Regions from separate parts of the Herbaspirillum sp. NPDC101396 genome, predicted to be linked through region 1. Evidence: predicted binding sites of a transcription regulator. Region 1 holds the regulator's gene; each other region holds the start of a gene.

Region 1 (5,910 bases):
CATGCTATCTCCTGAAATCTATGCGCTGAGCGCAAAATGCGATGCTGAAATCAGACAAGAGTGATAAAGCTGGCTGGCTTCACATCAATTGAGTGTCAACTCTTGATGGGGTTCTGATGACATGCAACAGAAAAACAAAAATCTGTTATGAACTACCGGGGCGAAATATATCATGCGCAAATATGGCGCTTGCGCATGCATATTAAAATGCTCCAACAGTTCGTAGCAGACTTACGCCTTGTGATTGATCAGCAAACCTTGCATCTTATCAATCGACTTTGCGATAGCAACAGCTTCTTCGGTCGGAATCTGGCGAATGACGACGTCGGTTGCCGTATCGACAACTTTCACAATCGTTTTACCGGTTTCCTGATCGCGCGAAAAATTGAGGTCCGATGCATTCTTGCTTGCAAAGTCATTCAATTTATCAACAGCATCAGCCACATCGCTTTCGGTGGAACGTTGCGCTTGCGGGGTTGCTGCAGGCGCAACTGTCGATACCACTGGATCTGGTTTTGTATTGGACGGCTGCACCGGCGTGTACGAACCAGAGTCGCCTGCAGCAGTGATATTAAGCGGGGAAATCGACATGTTTTTACTCCTTCATCAAGGCATATGCGGAGAATACTTGCATATTCTCCGCATATTATCCTACATGGCTCTTAAGACTACTTCAACAGAGACAGGACGCTTTGCGGTGCGGAGTTCGCCTGCGAGAGCATCGCCGTACCTGCTTGTTGCAGAATTTGCGCACGTGTGAGGTTTGCAGTTTCTGCCGCGTAGTCGGTATCCATGATACGGCTGCGCGAGGCGGTGATGTTTTCGCTCGAAATCTGCAAGTTGCTGATAACGGCGCTGAAGCGGTTTTGGACCGCACCGAACTCTGCACGCTTGGACGAGATCAGGTTGATCGCGTTGTCCAGGTTCTTGATCGCTTTTTGCGCATCGCTTTGTGCCGATGGATCGGCGATCGCCTTGTCCAGGGACAGCTTGGCGGTGTCGATAGCGCTTTGCAGAGTCACAGCAGAAGCTGCCAGTGCTGTCGATGTCATTGTCGAACCTGTTGCGAACAGGTTGTCCAGAGCTGCCTTGGCCGAAGTGTAAGTCACTTGAGCAGCGTCAACCGAAGTTGTCACGCCCAGACCGATCAGACCCTTGGCGCTGGTACCGATAACTGTCGAGATGGTCTTGTCGTTGGACAAGTCGGACAGCGAGATGCTGATTTGGTCGTTCAGCTTGTTGTCGGTAACGTTGGCGCCGACTTGGAAAGTCAGTGTCAGGGAAGCCGAAACGTTGGCGTTATCGGAACCTGTGCCAGCGCTGGCGCCGGAACCGATACCTGTGAACAGGTTTTGACCGTTGAAGTTTGTACCGTTCAGAACGCGGAATGTTTCATCCGACAGTTGCTTGTATTCGTCGTTCAGAGTCTTGCGATCCTGAGCGCTGTTCGAACCGTTCGAAGCTTGGACAGCCAGTTCGCGCATACGTTGCAGGTTGTCGGTAACTGTGCTCAGTGCGCCTTCAGCGGTTTGAGCCAGGGAGATACCGTCGTTGGCGTTACGTTGCGCAACTGCCAGGCCTTTGACCTGAGCATTCATGCGGTCGGCAATTGCCAAGCCTGCAGCGTCGTCTTTTGCGCTATTGACGCGCAAACCGGAAGACAAACGTTGAATCGAAGTGTTCAACGACGATTGCGAGGTGTTGAGGTTGCGTTGCGTGTTAAGCGACGCAATATTGGTATTAATGACTGATGCCATGTTAATTCTCCTAAGATTTGAGGCCGATAAATCCGAGTTTCAGTGCTTAACTTTGGTTTTTACCTAAAGCCTCAGGCGTTCAAACCGCTGTTGTTAGCTATATCGGACGGTATCGGAAAAAGTTTAATGTTTATCGCAAAAAAATTTTTCCAATGCTGTCCGACCTAAAACTGCGTGCTTCTATACGTCAAGCAAATCTTATTTCGACGCTATTTAAGAAAACTTTAGCTGGTATTCCGGGAAAAGTTCCAATTTTGATGCTTCGGGAGATGGCGGGGGATTGCGGCGTGGTGTTTTTGGGGGCTTGCCGCATCGCTTGGATGCGGCAAGTGTTTGATTAGGAAGGATTTTTCTTTTTCTCTTGTGCCAGAATCGCAAGCTCTGAAGCCACTTTGTCGATAACGGTAGGCCAGTCGTTGCGGCTTTGCTGGCGGAACAGGCGCATGCTTGGATACCACGGCGAGTCCTCGCGGTCATTCAGCCAGCGCCAGTCCGGGGTGTGGGCCAGCAACGTCCAGGTTGGCCGGCCGAGCGCGCCGGCCAGATGGACCACCGAGGTGTCGACGCTGATAATCAGATCCAGATTAGCCATCGCTGCGGCCGTATCGGCAAAGTCGTTAAAGGCGTCGCCTATATTGTATACAGGCAGTTCTTTGGGAAGCTTGGCCAGTTCCGGTGTGGCCAGTCCTTTCTGGATGGAAAAGAATTGGACGCCAGGTGTATTGAATAGCGGTGCGAAGGTCTCCAGCGGAATCGAACGCTTGCGGTCATTGCCGTGCTCCGGATTGCCGGCCCATACGAAGCCGACGCGCAAATCGCCGGTATTGCCGGCAAGCGAGTCCATTTTGTCTTTCCAGCTCTTGACGTCCAGCGGATCTGCGGACAGGTAGGATGGATAGGATGGGATATCTTCGACACGATCAGTGCCGAGGGCGTGCGGCAGGCTCATCAGCACGTAAGCGCAGTCGCATTTGGGCAGCGGATCGTTCTCGCGCACCAGGGTCACCTGATCGGACACGCTGCGGAACAGGCGAGCGAGCGGATCTTTCACATGCAGGGCCACGCGGGCGCCTTGCTCCAGCAGCTTGTGGACGTAGCGGACGAACTGGATGCTGTCGCCGAAGCCTTGTTCGTGCATCAGCAGGATGTACTTGCCCTTGAGCGAGGATTTGCCGTCCCATTTCGGGATCAGGCCGAAAAGCTTGTGGATCAATTTATAGACGTAGCGACGCTCTTTGACTTCCAGCCGGCTTTCGTGATTGGCCCAGCCGTCTTTCAGGTCGCCGGCCAGAAGTTGTCCAAGCGCAAGATTGTGCTGCGCGGTCAGGTAGTTGGGCTTGAGCGCGAGTGCATCCTTGAAATATTGCAACGAAGACACCGTCTCGCCGTAGTCATACATTGTTGCGCCGATATTGTTGAGCGTCACCGGATGCTTGGGATCGACCTCAAGCGCCTGGTGGAACAGCGCCATGGCCTCTTCGTAGCGATCCTGATGGGTGAACAGGCTCGATGCGAGTTTGGTGTAGCTGTTCGGATCCTTGGGCGCCAGCTCCAGGACGCGCCGATAGTGCTCGTTGGCCTTGTCGTAGTCTTTTTGCTTGATGTACGTGTCGGCTATCTTGTTTTGCGCGTAGATGTCCGTGGGGTCCAGCAGCAGGGAGGTCTTGTGGCATTCCAGGGCATCCTTGAGCATGTCCATTTCCTGGAAGGCGATGCCCAGGTTGGTGTGTGCCGGAGCGAAATTGATTTGCAGTTGCAAGGACTTGAACAGGACGCCGACGGCCTCCTTGTATTGCTTTGCATCGATCAGGGCCTTGCCCAGGTGGGACAGCGGGCCGGGCGCATCGGGATTGCGTTTGACGGCGTCCTCGAAGTAGGCGATCGAGGCGTCAGGATCGTTCTTTTCGTGCAGGGCGTTGGCCAAGCCGATGCGTGCATCTTTGTTCTCGCTGTTGAGCTTGATGGCTTCTTCGTACAGTGCGATGGCATCATCGATCCTGTCCTGGTTGAGGACGGAGGTCGCCAGGTTGGCAACGTATTCGGAATTTTTCGGGTCTGCCGCCACGGCTTTGCGCAGGGCTGCCTCTGCCGTGACATAGTCATTCTTATGCATGGCGATCAAGCCCCAGGCATGATTGGCATAGACAAGATTCGGCGCGCGCTTGAGCACCTGGGCGCATAGTACTTTTGCCTCGTCGACCTTGTGATCGTCCAGCAAGCTCAGGCACTCTCTTACGGCCAGGAGATCTTTGACATTGGGTTGAGTGCTCTTGTTGGCGGGCTTGTTGCTGCTACGCGTTGACATTGTGATTCCTTGCCGGATTAAGTAGTTGTGCTGCTTTGCGAGCGGAAGAGTGTCTTGTAGTGCTTGATCCGGTCGCAATAAGCTGTGCATATCATATGATGCAATTCCGGTTTCGATCTTGCAAACAGACGTAAAAAAAGCCCGCGATTTAGCGGGCTTTATCTGGGTGCTGCTCGCGACTGGATCAATTCCAGCTGCGCAGCAAGCCGACGGCCAAGCCTTCCAGGGCGAAGTTTTCCTCTTCGGAAGAGACCTTGATCACCTTGAAGTCGGGATTTTCAGGCAACAATTCAATCAGTGAGCCGGTCTTGCGATAGCGCTTGACGGTAACGTCGTCACCAATGCGCGCCACGACGATCTGTCCGTTGCGCGCCTGATCGGCCTTTTTTACCGCGAGAAGATCGCCGTCCAGAATGCCGGCATCGCGCATCGACATGCCGCGCACCTTCAGCAAGTAGTCCGGCTTGGCCGAAAACAGCGCCGGGTCGACGTTGTAATTGCTCTCAATATGTTCTTGCGCCAGGATCGGCGAGCCGGCGGCGACGCGGCCGACCAGCGGCAGCTGCATGAGTGCAGGGTGGGGCAGCGCCATCTGGCGGCCAGGATTGGTAATCGATCCATCTCGCAGGCGGATTCCGCGCGAGGTGCCCGGAGAAATTTCGATGGCGCCTTTGCGCGCCAGCGCCTGCAGATGCTCTTCGGCGGCATTGGCGGAGCGGAAGCCCAGCTCATTGGCGATTTCTGCTCGTGTAGGCGGGAAGCCGGTGTTTTCGATGGCGTCTTTGATCAGATTCAGAATCTGTTCCTGGCGAGCGGTCAGTTTGAGCATGTCGGCTTTCGGGGAAGTTATGCTGGTTGCATAAACAGTCTGTATTTTTATACAGTTATAAAGCAGTGTCAATCTGCAATATTGAAATCATGTCATCGACCGTTTTCCGATCTGTGGGCGCTGTTCCACGGCAAATGCCTGAAAGCATTGAGGTTTTTGGCATTCTGGTATATGATTGCGGGCTTTCCTCTTCCCACACTCGTCTTGACGCCGAGGTGGGCGATTTGTTAATCAGTCCATAAAGGAGTCTACATGCGTCATTATGAAATCGTATTTATCGTCCATCCGGACCAAAGCGAGCAAGTTCCAGCGATGATCGAGCGTTACAAAGGCATCGTTACTGCACGCGGCGGCAAGATTCACCGTGTCGAAGATTGGGGCCGCCGTCAATTGGCGTACCAAATCCAAAAACTGGCAAAAGCACACTATGTTTGCCTGAATATCGAAGTTGACGGCGAAACTCTGGCCGAAATCGAAACCGGCTTCAAGTTCAACGATGCAGTGTTGCGTCACCTGACAGTCAAGATGAAGAAGGCCGAAACCGGTCCTTCGCCAATCCTGAAGGCTGTCCAGAAGGAAGACGCAGTAAAGAGCAATCGCGCAGAAGCACCAGCGGCTTAATTGCTGACATTGCGATAGAAAAGCATCAGGGAGCGTGAATCACTTTCAGTTTGTTGCCACCATCGCCGAGCGTGACGTCATACGTTACACCCCGGCAGGCATCCCGGTAGTGACTGCGAAGTTGCAGCACCAATCGGAGCAGACGGAAGCGGGCATCAAGAGGTTGGTCGAGTTTGAAATCACTGCATTCGCTGCAGGCGAAATTTCAGGTCGGCTTAACCGGGCCGGTCTCGGCGAGATGCTCAAGTTCAGCGGTTTCATGGCGCGCAGGAATCGCAACAGCAAAAGCTTCGTGTTTCACATCGTTGATTTTGAATCTGTAGTTTAGAACCACTCAATTTTAGATATCAGGAGCCGCAAAATGGCATTCGGTAAAAAGTTCGATAAAAGCAAGTTGA
Region 2 (5,910 bases), on a different contig from region 1:
CCCACACGGCCCAGGCGTGAGTACGGTCTTTTTCGGTATGGAAGACGTGCCCGATCACGGCCAGCGCCGAGGTCAGCAACATTGCCGCACCAACGCCCTTGACTGCACGCGCGATCTGCAGGGCGCCGGCCGACCAGGCCAGGCCGCAACCGAGCGAGGCCAGGCTGAACAAACCGAGGCCGAGCAGCATCATGCGCTTGCGGCCGAAGCGGTCGGCCAGGCTGCCGGCCGGCAACAGCAAGGAGGCGAACGCCAGCATGTAGGCGCTGACGATCCATTCAATGTCGCTGAAATCGGCATGCAGCGAACGCGCCACCGACGGCAGCGAGACGGCGACGATGTTGGTGTCGAGCGTGATCAGCGCGCACACGCTGGAGCAGATCAGCAGGATGTTGCGCTCCTTGCGGCGGCGCGCAGCGTCGTCGGGATGGGAGGAAGTCTGAATGTTGCTCATGGCAGGATCACGGCTTCCTTGTATTTACGGTTTGACGGCGGCAAGGCCGGCGCGTGCAATCAGGCTGTCGTGTGCCTTGGTGTCGGCGCTGACGCCGATGGCGCCGATCACCTGGCCGTCGACCACGATGGGCAGGCCGCCTTCCATCATCACCAGGCCGGGCGCTGTGATGGCGGCGGGACGACCGTTGTTGATGGCGTTCTCAAGATCGGCGGAGGGCCGCTTGAACAGCGCAGCGGTGCGTGCCTTTTCGGCGGCGACTACCGGACCGACCGTGGTGGCGGCGTTGTCCATACGTTCGGAAGCGATCAGCCAGCCGCCATCGTCGACCACTGCAATGGCGCCAGGCCAGCCGTTCTTGCGCGCTTCTTCATGGGCGGCGGCGAGGATCGCCTTGGCGCTGTCGAGCGTGAGAACGCGTTTCACGGCGACGGGTGCGGCGCTCGTTTGTTGGGCGGAGGCCGTTTGAACCAGTCCGGTGCCAGAGAGGCACAGGAAAAGAACGGCAGCGATGCGGCGCAGTGGCATGAAAGGCTCCTGATAAAAGTATTCAGACCATTCTAATACCGCCGATAATTATCTTTATTACAGTTAAAATTCTATTTAATTTCTTTCAGGTTAATTATCAGATTATTGGAGAATGCCGTGGAGCTTCGTCACTTCCGCTGTTTCACCGCCGTCGCCGAGACGCTGCACTTTGCCCGCGCCGCCGAACAGCTCGGCATTTCGCCGCCGGCGCTGACCAAGCAGATACAGGAAATCGAACGCCTGCTGGACGTCCGCCTGTTCCAGCGCACCAAGCGCTCGGTCAGCCTGACCTCGGCCGGCGAGGTGTTCCTGGAAGAGGCCTTGCGCACGCTTCAACAAGCTGAGCGCGCTGAAGACGCAGCACGTCGCGCCGGTCGGGGTGAAATCGGCCGCATCGAGATCGGCTACATCGCTTCTGCGGCGTATTCCGGCTTGCTGCAAACCGAAGTGGCGCGCTTTCGTGCCGACTACCCGCTGGTGCAGCTCAACCTCATCGAAGCGCCGATGGATACGTTGCCGGTCGGTGTCAGCAACGGCAGCCTCGATCTCGCCTTCATCCGGCCTCCCGTACCCTGCCCGGCCGACGTCAATTTCCTGACCTTGCTGTATGACGATTTCGTCGCGGCGCTGCCTGAGCATTCGCCGCTGGCGCAGCACGAAACCGTGCCGGCAGCCGCGCTCGCATCGCAGTATTTCATCTTGCCTGAGCAGGCTTCCGGCACCATGGAAGTGGGTCGCCGCGGCCGTTTCGTGCCGCGCACCTTGCCCAATCCGGGCGGTCTGGTGGCGGTGGTGACGCTGGTATCACTGGGTCAGGGCGTGGCGATCGTGCCGGCGTCGGTGATGCAGCGCGTGAACATGCCGGGCGTCACGTATCGGCAGATTGAGGGAAAGATCATTCCGGGCGCCATCGCGCTGGCGTCGCGCAAGCACGAGAAATCGCCGGTGGTGCGCGCCTTCCTGAAGCAGCTGAAATCGCGTCAGGCCGACAGGTAGCGCGTGACGGTCGACGGCAGGCGCCCGGGCAAGCCGCTGTGGACGCTGCTGTCGTGGAAACGATAGGCGCCCTTGCCCGCTTTCTTGGCGGCGTACATGGCGGCGTCGGCCTTGGACAGCAGCTCATCAACGGTGTGACCGTCGTCCGGATACAGTGCGATGCCGATGCTGAGGCTGGTGCCGACTTCGTGACCGCCTAGATTGAGATACGGCGCACCGACGGCCTTGATCAATTTGTCCGCGATGTCGGCGATCTGGCTTTGGTATTTGATGTCGGATAGCAAGACCACGAACTCGTCCCCACCCAGGCGCGCCACCAGGTCGTACTCGCGCAGGTTGGTGCACAGGCGCTGCGCCACCGCTTTCAGCAGCAGGTCACCCACCGCGTGGCCGAGCGTGTCGTTGATCGGTTTGAAGCCGTCCAGGTCGATGAAGAACAGCGCGTAAAGGTTGGCGCTGCGCTTGGCGCGCGACAATTCCGCGCCGGCCAGCTCGCTGAACAGCATGCGGTTGGGAATCCCCGTCAGGTAGTCATGCGAGGCCAGTTGATAGGCGCGCGTTTTCTCTTTTTCCAGCTGTTCGATGAGGCATATTTTTTCGCGTTCGGAGCGCGCCAGGCGCTCGTACAGTTTCTTGCGGTGGTAAGAAATCCCGATCAGGATCAGCGTCAACGTCACCACCGCGATGGAAATGACGATGGCGTAGCGTATATATTCGTAATGCGATTGCGTCAGGTCGGAGACCACCGAATCGGGATCGATGGTCACGCTGACGCTGAGTGGATAAGCGATCAGTTTTTGCCTGTTGCTGACACTGGAGGCGGACATGGATGCCATGCTGTTGTCGCCGATCAGCAGCCGGCGGTCGTTGAGCGCCACCAGCGGCGTGCCGGCGCCGCCATTGACCGCGATCAGGTAACCGTCGCCGATCTGCTGGTAGTCGTTCAGGAACCGCCCCAGATCGAGTATCGCGACCAGGTAGCCGCGTGCACCGGTCTTCGGCGCTTGCAGCGCGATCAGCATCGGCATGCGCCAGTTATGGCTGTCGGTCTTGCCGAACAGGACAGTGCCGGCTTTCGGTGCATCGTTGCCCGAGGCCGCCTGCGGGTAGGCGCGTTCCAGCAACTGGGCGAATTCGCTTTCTTCGGGCAGACCGGCGGAGGAATAGCGCAGGCGCATCTGGTCGTCGAAGACGGCGGCGCGCACGTAGGCGCTGTCGCCGTTGAAGAGCAGGCCCAGGTAATCGGCTGCAGTACTGTCGCCGTCGAGGACTTTGCTGCCGACCGTGGCGTACTGCCCGGCACGGCTGAGGCGATCATTGAGATTGGCGGCCATGATGGCTGCCATGTTGCGGCTCTCGGAAGACGCGCTCTCCATGGCCAGCTTCTTTTCACTGGAGACATGCGTCAGGGTGATGCCCCAGATCACGACCAGCACCAAGGATGACAGCAGCACGAAACAGGCGGACAGACCCCAGCCGTCCTGAATCAGGATCCTGGGCCATTTTGCCTTGAATGAAAATCCGCGCCGCAATTTACCTCCGGAATGCCTGAATGGTGGAAAGTACCGGGTGCGTCCTTGTTGCCGTCGCTGCAGGAAACGAATGCAAGCTGCATGCCTGCCGAATCCATTGTAGACACAAACTTCGTTGCGGTCTGTCACCCGAAAGGACTAGAACGGACTTAAAACGCCAAAAACAAGCCGGGAACAGGTCAGGCGCGCCATAAATACAACGAGCAGCACTGTGAGAGTGCCGCGCAGCAAGAATGTTCCGGCGATGCCGTGTTTCGAACGTTGCATAGGAATAGTGCGGATCAGCATGATTCCGGTCGGCAGGAGTTGCCGGGTGCCTGCAAGGGATAGCCAAAATAGTGGTCATCGGCATGTTGCCACAACAACTTGCGCTGCCGTGTCACCACTTTGTGCGACAGACAAGCCCGGTAAAGACGCCTAGGATGATCCAGTGTTTTGCTCCGATGCCTGAAAACCATAACAACAACGATCCATGACTGCATCCATCCCGCCGGCAATCATCTCCGCCGATGCATTGACACATGTGGATGTCGTGCTGGCCTGCCCACGTTGCGGCGCCGTCGTGGCGCGACTCGTCAACGGTGCGCGTCCGATTCAGGAACAACGCATCGCCTGCCCGCAATGCAAGCGGTCATCCCGTTACGCCAAGCTCAGGACGGACTCTGGCGATACTTTACAGGTCTATATGCGCGCGTTATTTGCAGGCAGGCAGGCTCGCATAGACGCGCCCGACCGCGCGGGCGTGGCAAGCAGCCAGGAAGCTGGCTTACAGGTCAGACGCTGTAAATCACCGTGCGTATCGGCTGTTGCTGGCCGATCGGCATGATGGTTTGCAGGGCATCGAATTCCGCCAGGATCAGCTCGGCCTGGTAGCAGTGCGTGTTGGCGGATTTGAGCGCGTTGCGGAAGGCTTTCAGGGTCGCCGGCTTGGGTACGCTGCCGTGGCCTCTGTTGGCGCGTACGGCATCGGCGACGATATCGGACAGCAAGGCGTCGGCGCAGCTCTGCGCTTCCTTGAGTTGCACCAAACAATCGAGCAGAGCGAGAGTCTTATCCATGGCAGCACCTCAAGATGAAGTTATTGGAAGGAAATTCTAACCAATTGACTGGGGCTTGCACAAGCACTTCCTGCACTGAATCTGCAATATCATGGGTAGCTTGGAAGCCGCGCCAGTTCTGGCATTGCAGCATAATCGCTGACCATGGGCGCGTCCCTGAAACAGATGAGCAAAGAGCAACCACACCAGTATAGACAGTAGCGCGAAAGAATCCATTGTCGGTCTTTCATCACTTTGCAAATGATTTTGGCAGTCCTCTCAAGTGCCTCTTTTCGCCCCGCCTTCTTTTTTGTAACCGCCGCCAATGACTGTATAAAACACCAGTAAAATAGCTTCCTTTTGCCGCCGCACCAAGGCTCAGCATGAACGTCGACTATCTGGAAAAACTCAACCCCGAACAACGCCAGGCGGTGGAATTCGGCATCGTCCCCCGACTGCCGGGACAGCAGGCCACATCTCCGGAGCCTGGCCGCCCTTTGCTGGTGATCGCCGGCGCCGGTTCGGGCAAAACCAATACGCTGGCGCACCGGGTTGCCCATCTGATCGTCAACGGCGCCGATCCGCGCCGGATTTTACTGATGACTTTTTCGCGCCGCGCCGCCGCAGAAATGACGCGTCGGGTCCAGCGCATCTGTGGCGAAGCGCTCGGCGCCAACGGTCGCATCATGGCCGACGCCTTGTCGTGGGCCGGCACCTTCCACGGCATCGGCGCACAGATCCTGCGCGAGTACGCCGACCAGATCGGACTCGATCCCAATTTTTCCATCCACGATCGCGAAGATTCGGCCGACCTCATGAACCTGGTGCGACATGAGCTGGGCTTGTCGAAGACTGAAAAGCGCTTCCCGCTCAAGGCCACCTGCCTGGCCATCTACTCGCGAGTGGTCAATTCGGAAGCGCCGCTGGACAGCATCCTGCACAAGGTGTTTCCGTGGTGCGCGGAATGGGAGGCGCAGCTGCGCACGCTGTTCGGCGCCTACGTCGAAGCCAAGCAGGCGCACAACGTACTCGACTACGATGACCTGCTGCTGTACTGGGCGCAGACCATCGGCGAGCGCGTGCTGGCCGACGACATCGGTGCGCGCTTCGACCACGTGCTGGTGGATGAATACCAGGACACCAACCGCCTGCAGTCATCGATCCTGCTCGCACTGAAACCGGACGGTCGCGGTCTCACCGTAGTCGGCGACGACGCCCAGGCGATCTACTCGTTCCGTGCGGCGACGGTGCGCAACATCCTCGACTTCCCTCGCGCCTTCGATCCACCCGCCGACATTGTCACGCTGGACCGCAATTACCGCTCGACGCAACCTATCCTGGCCGCCGCCAACAGCGTCATCGA
Region 3 (5,910 bases), on a different contig from region 1:
TGGCGCTTTGCAGGCCGTTGTCAATTTATGTATGCATAAATTTCAAGGGCAAAACGAATGCAGGAAGCGTGCCATTGGGCATGCTTTGCTTCAGGGCGATGGAAGAGTGCTGCGCATGCCGGAGAAAACCGGCAGTGTCAGGATAAAAGCGGCAGATGATCGGCCGGAAGTGCTGGCTGGGCGGGACTTTCAGCGCCCGGTAAGCTGCACTAAATGCGTGCTTCAGCCGAAGCGTTTGCGCCGTGCGGGTGCCGGCGAGGGGTGTTGGGCCATCTCGGTGCGGACTTGTTCAAGCCGGTCGATGGTGATTTGCTGGACCACCGCGTGGCTGTCCTGGATATGCCGTTCGGCCAAGGCGCCGGCGTGTGCGGGGTCGCCGGCGGCGATGGCGTCGAGGATGGCGATGTGTTCGTCGTAGGTGTCGCCGATGCAGTCGCCATAGGCGAAGTCGAGGCGGCGCATGATGCGGATATGGTCGGTGACCTGGCGGTAGACGGCGTCGGTTTCGGGATTGCCGGCGGCGGCCACCAGCGCCAGGTGGAAGCGTTCATCAAGTGCCGCCACCGCGAGGCCGTCGCTCAGGCGTTCGGCCGGGGCCACGCGCCAGACGGCGCCGGCTTCTTCCAGCAAGGCGGCGCGCGCCGGATTGGCTGAGGCCGCGCAGATGCGTCGCACCGCATGCAGCTCGATCATCTCGCGCAAGTCGTACAGCGCGGCGAAGCGTGAGAAATCGATCGGCACCACTTCCCAGCCGTTGCGGAAGTAGCCGCGCACCAAGCCTTCGCTTTGCAGCCGCATCAGTGCTTCGCGCACCGGCGTGCGTGAGACTTGCAGGCGCTCGGCGACATCGTTCTCGGCGAAGCGGTCGCCCGGCAGCAGGCGGAACGCGAAGATGTCGTCGCGCAGCTTTTCATAGACGGCCTCGGCCAGCCGCAGGGCGGGGCGCCGGGGCGGCTCGTCGGCAGGTGGCGGTGAGGCTTTCGATGTCATGCGTTGGCGTGTACGTGTGCGGAATGGAACGTGGCGTCAATGGTAGCGCATGCGATTTGCATGCGTCGCTTTATCTGCGCCGCCATTGACTCCATTTGTGCCGGTTGCAGCGGTTGCAGCGGTTGCAGCGTTTGCGCTATGCAGCCGTCGCCGCCGTTGCCGCGGTCCGCCGCATGATGTTGCGGTTGAGCCGCCACACCAGCGTCAGCGCCACCAGCGAGGTGCCGACGATGATGTAGCCCACGGTATCGAAATGCTGCAGCTTGCCGTCCACGCCGAACGAGACGATGTGCCCGGCGATGACCGAGGCGACGCCGCCGGACAATTGCTGGATCGACGCGCTGATGGCGTTGAAGGAGCCGCGCTGCGTGGCTGCCGGCACCGACGACACCAACGCCTGGAACGGGATCATGCGCGAGAAGATTCCCAGGAACAGGATCACGTTGACCACGATGATCACCGGCATGGTGATGCGGCCGAGGTGGGTGTAGACCAGCACCATGATCATCGACAGGCAAGTGCCGAACAGGAACACGCGGAACTTGCCGACGCGGTCGGCGGCGCGGCCGATCAGCGGGCCGAACACGATGGTGCACAGGCCGGTGATCAGGTAGACCGTCGGCAGGTGTTCGATGTCGATGCCCAGGTTGGCCACCAGGTAGGCGCTGCTGAACGGCATCAGCATGAAGCCGCCGGTCATCAGCAGGGCCGTCGTGGCGAAGGCGATCAGGTAGCTCGGCTCGGTCACGGTGTGGAACAGATGCATCCACGCGGTGTGTTCCTGCTTGAGCTTCAGATGCTCGGCCACCGGCTGCAATTTCCAGAACACGATGAGGCCGCCGACCAGGCCCATGCCGGCCATGGCGATGAAGGGGATGTGCCAGTTCCAGCGGCTCGACAGGTACAGGCCGATCGGGATGCCGAGCACCTGGCTCGCTGCGAATGCGGTCTGGATCATGCCCATGACGCGGCCGCGCATCTGCAGCGGGAACAGGTCGGTCGAGATCGCCAGCACGATGGAGCCGATCACGCCGCCGAACAGGCCGGTGACGATGCGCGCGATCAACAGGCTTTCAAAGGTCTGCGCCAGGCCGCACCACAGCGTGCCGATGATGAAGCCGGTATAGAAAAACAGCAGCAGTTTCTTGCGGTCGAAGCGGTCGGCGAAGCCGGCGGTCAGCAGGCCGGAGACGCCGGCGCTGAAGGCGTAGGCCGACACCACCAGGCCGAATTGCTGCGGCGTGATCTGCATGGCCGGCATGATCAGCGCGCCCAGCGGCGACATCAGCATGAAGTCGAGGATCACGGCGAATTGCAGGAAGGCCAGCACGCCGACGACGAACTTTTGGTAAGGAGAAAACTGTAAAGGAGCAGCAGGAGTTGCCGGGGTTGCAGAAGTCATGTTTTTTTCTTTCTTGGTGGAGCGGGCGTGCATGCGCTCGCCGTATTTATGTGTGCCGGTCGACCGGAGTGGGAGCGATGTTCAATCGGCAAGTCGACGGCAGCCGCGGTGGGAGCGCGGGGCCGAAGCCGGGGTTGGGGATTGATGGACAGGATGAAGACGGATCATGAGGGAAAATATTGTAGCCGAGACGAGAAATATTTCGCAGCGCCATCGTGGACGGCGTATGCGCGCCGCAACAGCGGTGACGCGATTACAATGGCGGCCTCCCTGACGGAAGGCAAGAACCGCCCATGACTGCACTGAACGACATCCACGCCGCAATATGGAAAGCACTCGCCGCAGGCGCCGGTCCGCAACGCACGCCGTTGACGATGTGGCAAGCCGCCACCAATGGCATCGGCGCGGCTGCCGGCATGCCGCAGGTGCGCACCGTGGTCTTGCGCGATGCGGACCAGCAGGGCGGTTCGATCTCCTTCCACACCGACATGCGTTCGGCCAAGGTCGCCGAGCTGCGCGCCGATCCGCGCATTGCCATGACCGGACTCGATCTCGACAACTTCGTGCAGATCCGCCTCGAAGGCCGCGCGCAGATCTGCGCCGACGAGGCCGAACGGCGCGCCATCTGGAGCGCCGCGCGACCGCATACGCTGATCCTGTACCGCACGCCGTTTGCACCGGGCACGCCGCTTGATGCGCCCGAAGCCGGTCATGTTCGGGAACCGGGCAGCGGCGACGGCTATGCGAATTTCTGCCCGGTGCGCGTGGTGCTGGACAAGCTCGAATATCTCGACATCTCTCCCGACGGCCACCGGCGCGCAGTGTTCCGCCGCAATGGCGATCAGTGGCCCGGCACGTGGGTGGCGCCATGAAGTTGGCATGATTTCTTTCCGGCAACGCCGATATTGACGAATCGCGCATCTCAGGTTGACTAAGCGGAGCTGGCAATATACTGTATATAAACACAGTATTCAATGCCTTATGCCTCCGCCATCTCTTGACATTATTGACAGTCCTCAAAGCATTCACAGCTCCCTCTGGCGCGCATCGCAGCTGGCGCGGGGCGGCGCGCGCTGTCTCGACACCGGCTTTGCGGAGCTGTCGGCGGAGTTGCCGGGGCATGGCTGGCCGACCGGGGCGCTGATCGACTTGCTGTTGCGGCAACCGGGAGCGGGCGAGTTGCGTTTGCTTGGCCCTGCCTTGAAAGCCTTGGCGCCGCGCCGTATTGCGCTGGTGCAGACGCCGCATGCGCCGCAAGCGATCGGCTGGCGCCAGCTGGGCGTTGATGCTGCACGCCTGCTGTCGGTGCGCGCCGCCACCAGCGCCGACGCCGCCTGGGCCGCCGAGCAGATACTGAAATCGGACAGTTGCGCCGTGCTGCTGTTCTGGCAGCGCAATCTGCGCAAGGAGAGCGTGCGCCGGCTGCATCTGGCGGCGCAGGGAGGCAATACCTTGTTCGTCATGCTGCGGCCGCTCAGTTGCGCCCAGGATGCCTCGCCGGCGCCGTTGCGGCTGTCGCTGACGGCCGCCGCGGGCGGCGTCGATATCGGCTTCGTCAAGCGGCGCGGTCCGCAACGCGACACCCCCTTGTTTGTTTCACTGCCTTCTCTGAATCTTTTGCATCATGCGTCTGTGGATCGCCGTACACCTGCCCCTGTTACCGCTGGAAGTGTTTTATCCGAACTGGTCGGATGAGGCTGACGCGGTCGTGCTGGAGCACACCCGCGTCATGGCGGCGTCGCAGCCGGCCTGCGACGCCGGCGTGCGTTACGGCATGCGCCGCGGCGGTGTGCTGGCCTTGCTGCCGCGCGCCCACATGCACGAGCGCGCCATCGAGCGCGAAGCGCAGGCGCTGTCCGGCGCCGCCACCGCGCTGCTGCAATACACGCCGCAAGCCGCCTTCAGCGACGACGCCACCATCGTGCTCGACATCGGCGCCAGCCTGCGTTTGTTCGGCGGCATTCGCGCCTTGTGCCGGCGCGTGCGCGCCACCGTGCGCCAGCTCGGCCTGACCGCCGCCGTCAGCTGCGCCCCGACCGCAGCCGGCGCCGCCTTGCTGGCGCGCCATTGCCATCTGCCGGGTCATCATCATCCGCGCACGCTGAGTAGGCCGCGCCTGCAGCGCCGCCTTGATCGCTTGCCGGTAAGCGCCTTGCCGGCCGCGCTGCCTTATCTCGACTGGCTCAAGGGAATCGGCTGCCGCAACCTCTCCGACCTGCGTGGTTTGCCGCGCGCCGGTCTGCAGCGGCGCGGCGACACCCGCATGCTGGATGCGCTCGATTGCGCCTACGGCGAAGCGACGGAACTGCATGCCTGGATAGAGACGCCGCCGAGCTTCCGCCAGCGCATCGAACTGACCGAGCGCATCGAACATGCCGAGGCTGCGCAGCACACCGTGCAAGCCTTGCTGGCGCAACTGTGCGGCTGGCTCACGGCGCGCCAGCTGGCGGTCACGCAGGTGTGCGTGCAACTGGAGCACGAACGCGGCCGCCAGGCCGTCGCGCCGACCGTGATCGAACTCGCCCTGGCCGAGCCGACCTGGCAGGACGCGCACCTGATCCGCTTGCTGAAAGAGCGCTTGGCGCAGCTCGAGATCAGTGCCCCCGTCATCGCCGTGGTGCTGGAAGCGGCGCGCACCGAAGCCATGGCGCCGGCCAGCGAGAGCCTGTTTCCCGAGCCGGGCGGCACACCGGAAGACTACAAGCGTCTGGTCGAATTGCTGGTGGCGCGGCTGGGCGCCGAACACGTGTTGCAGCCGTCGCCGCTGGCCGACTACCGGCCGGAGCAGGCCAACCGCTGGGTGTCCGTGATGGAGCCGGCCGCGCCGCTCGACGCGCGCCCGTTGCCGCCGCGTCCGGGCTGGCTGCTGGAAAAGCCGGTGGCGCTGGTCATGCGTCAGCACCGGCCGTATTACGGCTCGCGCCTGCGCCCGGTGTCGCCACCCGAACGCATCGAAGCCGGCTGGTGGAACGGGCTGCTGGTCACGCGCGACTACTACATCGCGGCAGGCGCCGATCATTGCCACTACTGGATCTATCGCGAGCGCATCGGCGATGTCGACGGTGTCGAACCGCATTGGTATCTGCACGGCGTGTTCGGCTGAGAGAGGTGCGCCATGCCTGAGAAGCCCACGTCGATGCCGGTGCGGATCCCCGATTACGCAGAACTGTTCTGCCTGTCCAACTTCACCTTCCTCGAAGGCGCTTCGCACGCCGAAGAGCTCGCCGCGCGCGCGGTGCAGCTGGGGTACACGGCGCTGGCCGTGACCGACGAATGTTCGCTGGCCGGCGTGGTGCGCGCGCATGTAGAGACCAAGGATTCCAAGCTGAAGCTGATCATCGGATCGTATTTCCGCATCGAATGGGAAGCAGGGCAGCCGCCGCTCACGCTGATCGCATTGGCGCAGAATCGCGAAGGTTACGGCAACCTGTCGGAGCTGATTACGCTTGGTCGCACGCGCGCCGAGAAGGGCAGCTACCGCATCGGCATTGAGGATTTTTCCGCGCCGCAGGCCTCGC

What was found. The regulator LexA, encoded in region 1, represses DNA repair genes until DNA is damaged. The targets are predictions, from matches to a motif close to ACTGTATNNNNATACAGT.
Region 2: the regulator LexA is predicted to act here: its motif matches at 4,876-4,893, upstream of ACIROY_RS03390 (ATP-dependent helicase).
Region 3: the regulator LexA is predicted to act here: its motif matches at 3,344-3,361, upstream of imuA (translesion DNA synthesis-associated protein ImuA).

The regions. Positions count from the first base shown of each region.
Region 1 covers NZ_JBIWNT010000007.1:36,043-41,952, reverse strand. The annotation lists gene fliD (flagellar filament capping protein FliD) at 1-3, opposite strand, end outside; gene ACIROY_RS22140 (flagellar protein FlaG) at 232-591, opposite strand; gene ACIROY_RS22135 (flagellin) at 669-1,757, opposite strand; gene ACIROY_RS22130 (tetratricopeptide repeat protein) at 2,095-4,062, opposite strand; gene lexA (transcriptional repressor LexA) at 4,247-4,891, opposite strand; gene rpsF (30S ribosomal protein S6) at 5,144-5,512, shown strand; gene priB (primosomal replication protein N) at 5,547-5,840, shown strand; gene rpsR (30S ribosomal protein S18) at 5,874-5,910, shown strand, end outside.
Region 2 covers NZ_JBIWNT010000001.1:766,597-772,506, forward strand. The annotation lists gene ACIROY_RS03365 (MFS transporter) at 1-454, opposite strand, end outside; gene ACIROY_RS03370 (heme-binding protein) at 479-880, opposite strand; gene ACIROY_RS03375 (LysR family transcriptional regulator) at 1,100-1,978, shown strand; gene ACIROY_RS03380 (diguanylate cyclase domain-containing protein) at 1,963-3,432, opposite strand; gene ACIROY_RS03385 (hypothetical protein) at 4,284-4,568, opposite strand; gene ACIROY_RS03390 (ATP-dependent helicase) at 4,931-5,910, shown strand, end outside.
Region 3 covers NZ_JBIWNT010000001.1:1,077,518-1,083,427, reverse strand. The annotation lists gene ACIROY_RS04870 (GntR family transcriptional regulator) at 223-990, opposite strand; gene ACIROY_RS04865 (MFS transporter) at 1,127-2,392, opposite strand; gene ACIROY_RS04860 (pyridoxamine 5'-phosphate oxidase family protein) at 2,686-3,264, shown strand; gene imuA (translesion DNA synthesis-associated protein ImuA) at 3,374-4,087, shown strand; gene ACIROY_RS04850 (Y-family DNA polymerase) at 4,017-5,495, shown strand; gene ACIROY_RS04845 (error-prone DNA polymerase) at 5,508-5,910, shown strand, end outside.